One region of the Streptomyces sp. NPDC094143 genome, then DNA from elsewhere that is predicted to be linked to it. Evidence: riboswitches for the same ligand, from Rfam matches in the RefSeq annotation. Region 1 holds a riboswitch; the other holds the start of a gene.
What was found. A riboswitch is a leader RNA that binds a small molecule or an ion and turns the genes downstream of it on or off. The one in region 1 is predicted to bind glycine.
Positions count from the first base shown of each region.

Region 2: linked by a shared signal. The riboswitch ahead of gcvP (aminomethyl-transferring glycine dehydrogenase) and the one ahead of gcvT (glycine cleavage system aminomethyltransferase GcvT) in region 1 are both predicted to bind glycine.

Region 1 is NZ_JBEOTZ010000032.1:26,701-31,141, forward strand. It holds gene glyA (serine hydroxymethyltransferase) at 1-1,149, opposite strand, end outside; gene gcvH (glycine cleavage system protein GcvH) at 1,164-1,541, opposite strand; gene gcvT (glycine cleavage system aminomethyltransferase GcvT) at 1,642-2,763, opposite strand; glycine riboswitch at 2,801-2,919, opposite strand; glycine riboswitch at 2,920-3,019, opposite strand; gene ABTZ58_RS31250 (AAA family ATPase) at 3,242-3,904, shown strand.
Region 2 is NZ_JBEOTZ010000016.1:171,003-175,443, forward strand. It holds gene gcvP (aminomethyl-transferring glycine dehydrogenase) at 1-1,860, opposite strand, end outside; glycine riboswitch at 2,035-2,130, opposite strand; gene ABTZ58_RS21725 (PRC-barrel domain-containing protein) at 2,244-2,621, shown strand; gene ABTZ58_RS21730 (DNA polymerase IV) at 2,576-4,069, opposite strand; gene ABTZ58_RS21735 (MerR family transcriptional regulator) at 4,255-4,441, opposite strand, start outside.

The DNA.
Region 1 (4,441 bases):
CTCGGCGAAGTCCTCGGCCGTGAAGCCGCGGGTGGCCAGGGCCGGGGTTCCGATCCGCAGACCGGACGTCACCATCGGCGGACGCGGGTCGTTCGGGATCGCGTTGCGGTTGACGGTGATGCCGATCTCGTGGAGCCGGTCCTCGGCCTGCTGCCCGTCCAGCTCGGAGTCGCGCAGGTCGACCAGGACCAAGTGCACGTCCGTGCCGCCGGACAGCACGTCCACGCCCACGGCCCGGACGTCGTCCCGCACCAGACGCTCGGCCAGGATGCGGGCACCCTCCAGCGTACGGCGCTGGCGTTCCTTGAAGTCCTCCGAGGCGGCGACCTTGAAGGCGACGGCCTTGGCGGCGACCACGTGCTCCAGCGGACCGCCCTGCTGACCGGGGAAGACGGCGGAGTTGATCTTCTTGGCCAGTTCGGCCGTGGAGAGGATCACACCTCCGCGCGGGCCGCCGAGGGTCTTGTGGGTCGTGGTGGTGACCACGTGCGCGTGCGGCACCGGGTTGGGGTGCAGCCCGGCCGCGACGAGCCCGGCGAAGTGCGCCATGTCGACCATCAGGTACGCGCCGACCTCGTCGGCGATCCGGCGGAACTCGGCGAAGTCCAGCTGCCGCGGGTACGCCGACCAGCCGGCGACGATCAGCTTCGGCCGGGACTCCTTGGCGAGCCGCTCGACCTCGGCCATGTCGACCCGGCCGTCCTCGCCCACGTGGTAGGCGACGACGTCGTAGAGCTTGCCGGAGAAGTTGATCTTCATGCCGTGGGTCAGGTGACCGCCGTGGGCGAGGTTCAGGCCCATGATCGTGTCGCCCGGCTTGAGCAGCGCGAACATCGCGGCCGCGTTGGCCTGGGCGCCCGAGTGCGGCTGCACGTTGGCGTGCTCGGCGCCGAACAGCTCCTTGACCCGGTCGATGGCGATCTGCTCGACCACGTCGACGTGCTCGCAGCCGCCGTAGTAGCGGCGGCCCGGATAGCCCTCGGCGTACTTGTTGGTGAGGACCGAGCCCTGCGCCTCCATGACCGCGACCGGGGCGAAGTTCTCCGAGGCGATCATCTCCAGCGTGGACTGCTGGCGGTGCAGCTCGGCGTCGACCGCGGCGGCGACGGCCGGGTCGAGCTCGTGCAGGGGGGTGTTCAGGACGGACATACGGCTACGACTCCTCAGCCGGCGGAGAACGCGGTGTACTCGTCGGCGGAGAGCAGGTCGCCCGGCTCGTCCGTGACCCGCACCTTGAACAGCCAGCCGCCCTCGAAGGGGGCCGAGTTCACCAGGGACGGGTCGTTCACGACGTCCTCGTTGACCTCGGTGACCTCACCGGAGACCGGGGAGTACAGGTCGGACACCGACTTGGTCGACTCCAGCTCGCCGCAGGTCTCGCCCGCGGACACCGTGTCACCGACCTCGGGGAGCTGGACGAAGACCACGTCGCCGAGCGCGTTGGCCGCGTGCTCCGTGATGCCGACCGTCGACACGCCGTCCTCGGCGGCCGACAGCCACTCGTGCTCCTTGCTGTAGCGCAGCTGCTGGGGGTTGCTCATGGCCTGAATTCTCCTGTACGCGCGGGAGTGCTGGTGAAGGGGACCGCTGGTGAGCGGGGTGAAGGGCGGGCCGGGGCCTCGTGGAGCCCCTGGCCAGTGTCTACTTCTGGCGCTTGTAGAAGGGCAGCGCCACGACCTCGTACGGCTCGTGACTGCCCCGGATGTCCACGCCCACGCCGGGCGTGCCGGGCGCGGCGTGCGCGGCGTCGACGTAGGCCATGGCGATCGGCTTGCCGAGGGTGGGGGAGGGGGCGCCGGAGGTGACCTCGCCGATCACCTCGCCGCCGGAGACGACGGCGTACCCGGCGCGCGGGACGCGGCGGCCCTCGGCGACCAGGCCGACCAGCACGCGCGGCGGGTTCTGCTCGGCCCGGGCGGCGGCCTCGCGCAGGGCCTCACGGCCCACGAAGTCGCCCTCCTTCTCGAACTTCACCACGCGGCCGAGACCGGCGTCGAAGGGCGTCAGGGAGGTGGTCAGCTCATGCCCGTACAGCGGCATGCCCGCCTCAAGGCGCAGCGTGTCGCGGCAGGACAGGCCGCACGGGACCAGCCCGGCGCCCTCGCCTGCCTTGGTCAGCGCCTGCCACAGCTCGACGGCGTGCTCCGGCTTCACGAACAGCTCGAAGCCGTCCTCGCCGGTGTAGCCGGTGCGGGCGATCAGGGCCGGGACCCCGGCGACCGTGCCGGGCAGGCCGGCGTAGTACTTCAGCCCGTCCAGGTCGGCGTCGGTGAGGGAGGCCAGGATGCCGGGGGACTCAGGGCCCTGGACGGCGAGCAGCGCGTAGGCGTCCCGGTCGTCGCGCACCTCGGCGTCGAAGCCGGCGGCCCGCTCGGTCAGCGCGTCCAGCACGACCTGGGCGTTGGAGGCGTTGGCGACGACCATGTACTCGGTCTCGCCCAGCCGGTAGACGATCAGGTCGTCGAGGATGCCGCCGTCGGCCCGGCAGATCATGGTGTAGCGGGCGCGGCCCGGCTTCACGCCGCCGATGTTGCCCACCAGGGCGTAGTCGAGGAGGGCGGCGGCCTGCGGGCCGGTGACGGTGATCTCACCCATGTGGGAGAGGTCGAACAGCCCGGCCCTCGTGCGCACGGCGGTGTGCTCGTCGCGCTCGGAGCCGTAGCGCAGGGGCATGTCCCAGCCGGCGAAGTCGGTCATCGTCGCGCCGAGCGAGCGATGCAGGGCATCGAGCGCGGTGTGACGGAGTTGTCCTGTACTGCTCACGGTCGGTCGTCTCCCAAGGCAATGACGGCGAGGTCGTTCCTCCCCATCTGTCATCGGAACCTGAGAGGTTCGCCATGACCGCGCCGGTCCATGGCTTGCACCTTGGGTGGAGCCGCGCCCTGCCGGGGCAGGGGAGGGCCCGCTTTTCAGATGTGCCTCGCCCGCGCGGTAACGGGGCCTGAGAGATTCAAGGGAGGGACTTGCTCCTTCGGCGCCCCAGCGTCAGCGGTGCTGGGAACTCTCCCGCGCGGATTCAAACGGCCGGTATGCAGTTGGCGCGCACATCATTGCACGCATCCTTCCGGCGCGGCAGGGGGACCTTTCACAGGGAGGGCGGGAGTCCCGCGCGCCGGACCCGGCGACCTGTAGCAGCCCTGTTGCAGGAAGAGTACGGAAATGAGAGGCCTGCGGCATTACCTTCTCTTTACACTCGGCGGGGATGGGACTCCGTACCTGGCCCCAGGGGAGGACGATCACGGTGAACAGGACCAGGGCGTACGCCACGACCACGGGCATCGCGCTGCCCGAGCAGCCGGCCGTTCCGGCCCGGGCGGTCCGCGGCCCGGCGCCGGTCGTCCGCGATCTGCGCGACCGCCCCGGCCGCGGCCCGCACGCGCTGCTGTTCGGCCCCCGGGACATCGTCGTGGTCACGGGCCTGCCCGGCAGCGGCAAGTCCACGCTCATGCGGCGCACGGTCCCGGGCCGGCGCGTCGACTCCCAGGACACCCGCGACCGCTGGGAGCGCCGCATGCCGGGCTTCCTGCCGTACGCGCTCTACCGGCCGCTCGTCCGGCTCGCCCACTACGCCGGGCTGCGGCGCGCGCTGCGCACGGGTGAGGGGCTCGTGGTGCACGACTGCGGCACGCAGGCGTGGGTCCGCCGCTGGCTCGCCCGCGAGGCCCGCCGCCGGGGCGGCGCCCTGCACCTGCTCCTCCTCGACGTCACCCCCGAACAGGCCCTGGCCGGCCAGCGCGACCGCGGCCGCGGCGTCTCGCGCTACGCGTTCCTGCGCCACCGCGCGGCCACCACCCGCCTGCTGCGCTCCGCCGAACAGGGCGACCTCCCCTCCGGCTGCGGATCGGCCGTCCTCGCCGACCGGGACACGGCGAACGCGCTCCGCCGCATCGGCTTCACCGGGTGAGCGCCGGGGGTCCGCGGCGGGCCGGGGTGAGCGCCGGGGATTCGCGGCGGGCCGGGGTGGCTGCCGGGGGCCGGCGGTGCGGCCCGCGTGGCGCCGGAGGCCGAGCGGTGCGGCCGGGGAGACCGCCGGGGCTCCGGCCACGACGCGATCGTCCGGAAGCTCCGCGACGGCAGCCTGCCCGCTCCTGGCGGACCCGGCGGCGGTCACGGCCCTCACCGACGCGCTCGCCCGGACACCCGGCCGGGGACCGGGCGGCACACCCGGCGGGGCGGCCGAACGGCCCGGAAGGCGGGCCGGGGCACGACGGCCGGCCACCGGCCGGCAGGCCGTCCTGCCGGGGCTCCGGCCACGACGCGATCGTCCGGAAGCTCCGCGACGGCAGCCTGCCCGCTCCTGGCGGACCCGGCGGCGGTCACGGCCCTCACCGACGCGCTCGCCCGGACACCCGGCCGGGGACCGGGCGGCACACCCAGCGGGGCGGCCGAACGGCCCGGAAGGCGGGCCGGGGCACGACGGCCGACCACCGGCCGGCAGGCC
Region 2 (4,441 bases), on a different contig from region 1:
GACCTTCATCCCCGCCATCACCGCGCTGGCGGCGTTGGTCCCGTGCGCGGACGACGGGATCAGGCACACGGTCCGCTGCTCGTCCCCGTTGGCCCGGTGGTACCCACGGACGGCGAGCAGACCGGCCAGCTCGCCCTGCGACCCGGCGTTCGGCTGGAGGGAGACCTTGTCGTACCCGGTGACCTCGGCGAGCCGGTCCTCCAGCTCATGGATGAGCGTGAGGTAGCCCTCGGCCTGCTCGGCGGGCGCGAAGGGGTGCAGCTGCCCGAACTCCGGCCAGGTGACCGGCTCCATCTCCGTGGTCGCGTTGAGCTTCATGGTGCAGGAGCCCAGCGGGATCATGCCGCGGTCGAGGGCGTAGTCCCGGTCGGCCAGCCGGCGCAGGTAGCGCAGCATGGCGGTCTCGGAGCGGTGCTGGTGGAAGACCGGGTGCGTCAGGTAGTCGTCGGTGCGCAGCAGGCCGGCCGGAAGCCCGTCCTCGGTGGCTGCGTCCAGCGCCTCGATGACTCCCTCGACACCGAAGGCGGCCCACACGGCCCGCAGCTGGGCCCGGGTGGTGGTCTCGTCGCAGGCGATCGAGACGTGATCGACGTCGACGAGACGCAGGTTGACCCCGTTGTCACGCGCGGCGGCCACGACCTCGGCGGCCCGGCCCGCGACGCGCACGGTCACGGTGTCGAAGAAGGAGCCGTGCACGACCTCGACCCCGCCGTTCGCGAGCCCGGCGGCGAGAACCGTGGCGTAGCGGTGGGTGCGCCGCGCGATGCCCTTCAGCCCCTCCGGGCCGTGGTAGACGGCGTACATGCCGGCCATCACGGCGAGCAGCACCTGCGCGGTGCAGATGTTGCTGGTCGCCTTCTCACGGCGGATGTGCTGCTCACGCGTCTGCAGCGCGAGCCGGTAGGCCTTGTTCCCGTCGGCGTCCACGGAGACGCCGACGAGCCGCCCGGGCAGGCTGCGCGCCATCTTCTCCTTGACCGCCATGTAGCCGGCGTGCGGCCCGCCGAAGCCCATCGGCACGCCGAAGCGCTGGGTCGTGCCGACCGCGATGTCCGCGCCGAGCTCACCGGGCGACTTCAGCAGCGTCAGCGCGAGCAGATCGGCGGCGACGGTGACGACCGCCCCGAGTTCGTGCGCCCGGTCGATGACGGGCTTGATGTCCCGCACGGCACCCGAGGCGCCCGGGTACTGGATCAGTACGCCGTTGATCTCGCGCTCGGCGAACTCGGCCGGGATGCCGTCGCCGAGGTCGGCGACGACGACCTCCACGCCGGTCGGCTCGGCCCGGGTCTGGATCACGGCGATGGTCTGCGGCAGCGCGTCCGCGTCGACGAGGAACAGGCCCTTCTTGTTCTTGCCCATCCGCCGCGACAGCGCCATGGCCTCGGCCGCCGCGGTGCCCTCGTCGAGCAGGGAGGCCCCGGAGGTCGGCAGTCCGGTGAGGTCGGCGACCATGGTCTGGAAGTTGAGCAGGGCCTCCAGCCGCCCCTGCGAGATCTCCGGCTGGTACGGCGTGTAGGCCGTGTACCAGGCCGGGTTCTCCATGACGTTGCGCATGATCACCGGCGGGGTGAACGTGCCGTAGTAGCCGAGTCCGATCATGGAACCGAGGACCTGGTTACGGTCCGCGAGCGAGCGCAGCTCGGCGATGACCTCGGCCTCGCTGCGGGCGCTCGGCAGGTCGAGGGCCTCGGCGCTCTGGATGACGGCCGGGACCGCGGCGGCCGTGAGCTCGTCCAGCGAGCCGTAGCCTACGTGCGCGAGCATCTTGGCCCGGGCCTCGTGGTCGGGGCCGATGTGGCGCTGCTCGAAGGGGACTGCTTCTTCGAGCTCGGAAAGCGGAATGCGATGGGCGGTCATGGGCGGAGGCCTCCTGGTCTGACACGACCTTCGAGGGGCACCACGGCGCGGGTACCCGGACGGCCTCCCCCTCTGTCATCTCAACCTGAGAGCTTCACCGGATCGCCCGAAGGCCTCCGGCTTTCACCGTCGGTGAGAGCGGAAGCCGACACCCGCTCTTCTTTCCAGAGTGACCTCGTCCGTGCGGTACGTGTGCCTGAGAGATTCCGGGGAGGATTTGCTCCTTCGGCGCCTCCGGTGGTGTCCGGAGGACTCTCCCGCACGGGGTCAGCAGCCGTTGCCAGCGTACCAGCGCGGTCAACGCACGAACCTTCGAGTGGCCGCCTCCTCGATTGTGCCGTTTTGTAGTGCCTACGGATGAGTTGCGAGCCTGTGGAGGTCCCGTGCGTACCGATATCGATCCGCGCAACCTGATCGGCCGCAAGGCATTCGACCGCAACGGAACCAGGATCGGCACGATCGACGAGGTCTACCTCGACGACGCCACCGGCGAGCCGGAGTGGGCAGCCATACGGACCGGCCTGTTCAGCAGGGACGCGTTCGTCCCGCTGGAGCCCAGCGAACTGATCGACGGCGCCCTCCACGTCCCTTTCGAACGCGTCCTGATCAAGGACGCCCCCGACTTCGGCGTGGGCCGCCACCTCTCCCCCGAGCAGGAACTCCAGCTCTACCACCACTACGGCCTGGACATCGCGGCCCCTCCCGCGCTCCCCGATCACGAGTTCGGCAAGCTGGCCGACTCGGACGAACACACCACGTGATCCTCTGACGCGTCCCCCGAAGGCGTACTCACGGGCCCGACAAGGCCGACAGGGCCGACAGGCCCGACAGGGCCGACAGGGCCGACGGCTCCGTCCCCCGGCTCCTCGGGTCTTCGTAACACCAGCGGCAACGGATCCGCCGGTTCCAGCGCGGGATCGTCCACCCGGAAGGTCCGCACCCTGCCGGGCGCCGAGCCGGGCGTCTCGAAGCGCACGGTGACCCTCCCCAGGCCACTGCCCTGCACCCATCCGTGCCCGAACTCGGCGTGCCGCACGTCATGCCCGGCGGGCCAGCGCCGCTCGGCGCGCGACGGCTGCTCCTCGGCCTGCGCCACGGCGTGCTCCTCGACCGGCCCCTCGGCCACCGCCCGCTCCCCCGCGGCCTGCGCGAACAGGTCCTCCTGCGTGTAGTCGGCGAGTCCGCTGACCCCGACCCCGAGCAGCCGCACCCCGCCCGTGGTGTCCACCGAGTCCAGCAGCCTGGCCGCGGCTTCCCCGATCACCCCGGGGTCGTCCGTCGGCCCCCGCAACGTCTCCGACCGGGTGAGCGTCGAGAAGTCGTACCGCCGCACCTTCAGCACGATGGTCCGCCCGGAGAGACCGGCCCCGCGCAGGCGCCGTACGCACCGGTCGGCCAGCCGCTGCACCTCCAGCCCGACCCGCACCCGGTCGTGGATGTCCACGTCGTACGTGTCCTCCACGGAGACGGACTTCGCCTCCCGCTCCGCCACCACGGGCCGGTCGTCCCGCGCCAGGGCCATCGCGTAGAGCCCGTGCCCGTGGGCCTTGCCCAGCAGCCGGACCAGTTCGTCCTCTCCCGCCTCGACGATCTCCTCGACGGTGGTGATCCCGGCGCGCCGCAGATGGTCGCCCGTCGCCGGTCCGACTCCGGGCAGGGTTCGCACCGACATCGGCCCGAGCATCGCCCGCTCGGTGCCCGGCTCGATCACCACCAGTCCGTCGGGTTTGGCCTGCTCCGACGCGATCTTCGCGAGCATCTTGGAGGCGGCGAGCCCGACCGACCCCGTGAGTCCGGTGACCGCGCGTATGTCGGCGCGCAGCCGCGTCCCGACCAGCCGGGCGGACTCCTCGTCCCAGGCCACTCCGCCGGCCTCCAAATCCACGAACGCCTCGTCCAGACTCAACGGCTCCACGAGTGGCGACAACGCCCTCAGCAGCTCCATGACGCGCTCGCTGATCGCCTTGTAGAGCCCGAAGCGCGGCACGAGGTACGCGGCGTTGGGCGCGAGCCGCCTGGCCTGCCCCATGGGCATCGCCGAATGCACCCCGAAGACCCGCGCCTCGTACGACGCCGTGGCCACCACACCCCGCGGCCCGAGTCCACCCACGACCACGGCCTTCCCGCGCAGACTCGGCTTGGACGCCTGCTCCACCGAGGCGAAGAAGGCATCCATGTCGAGATGCAGGATCGTGGGCGCGGTTCTCACAACTCCGATGCTGCCCTACGCCACTGACAATGCCCCGTCGACCGCCCCGTCCCGCAATCACCCCGGGGAGCAACCGCTTGCGCCCAGCACGACGGACCCGGCCGGTGCGACGGACCCGGCCGGTGCGACCGCTGAGGAAACGTCCCGCCTCCTGCGACCACCCGGAGCACCGCCTCAGCGGCGGCTCATACGGCCCGGTTCCGCCGTCGCGCCAGCTCGTCCGCCGGGTTGGGCCCGACCAGCGTCTCGCCGGTGTCGATCCGCTCCCCGTGCAGCTGGGACAGCGCGCTCTCGACGTCGCGCCACACCACGCCGACGGCGATGCCGAAGACCCCCTGCCCCCCTTGCAGCAGGGCGTGGACCTCGTCCGGC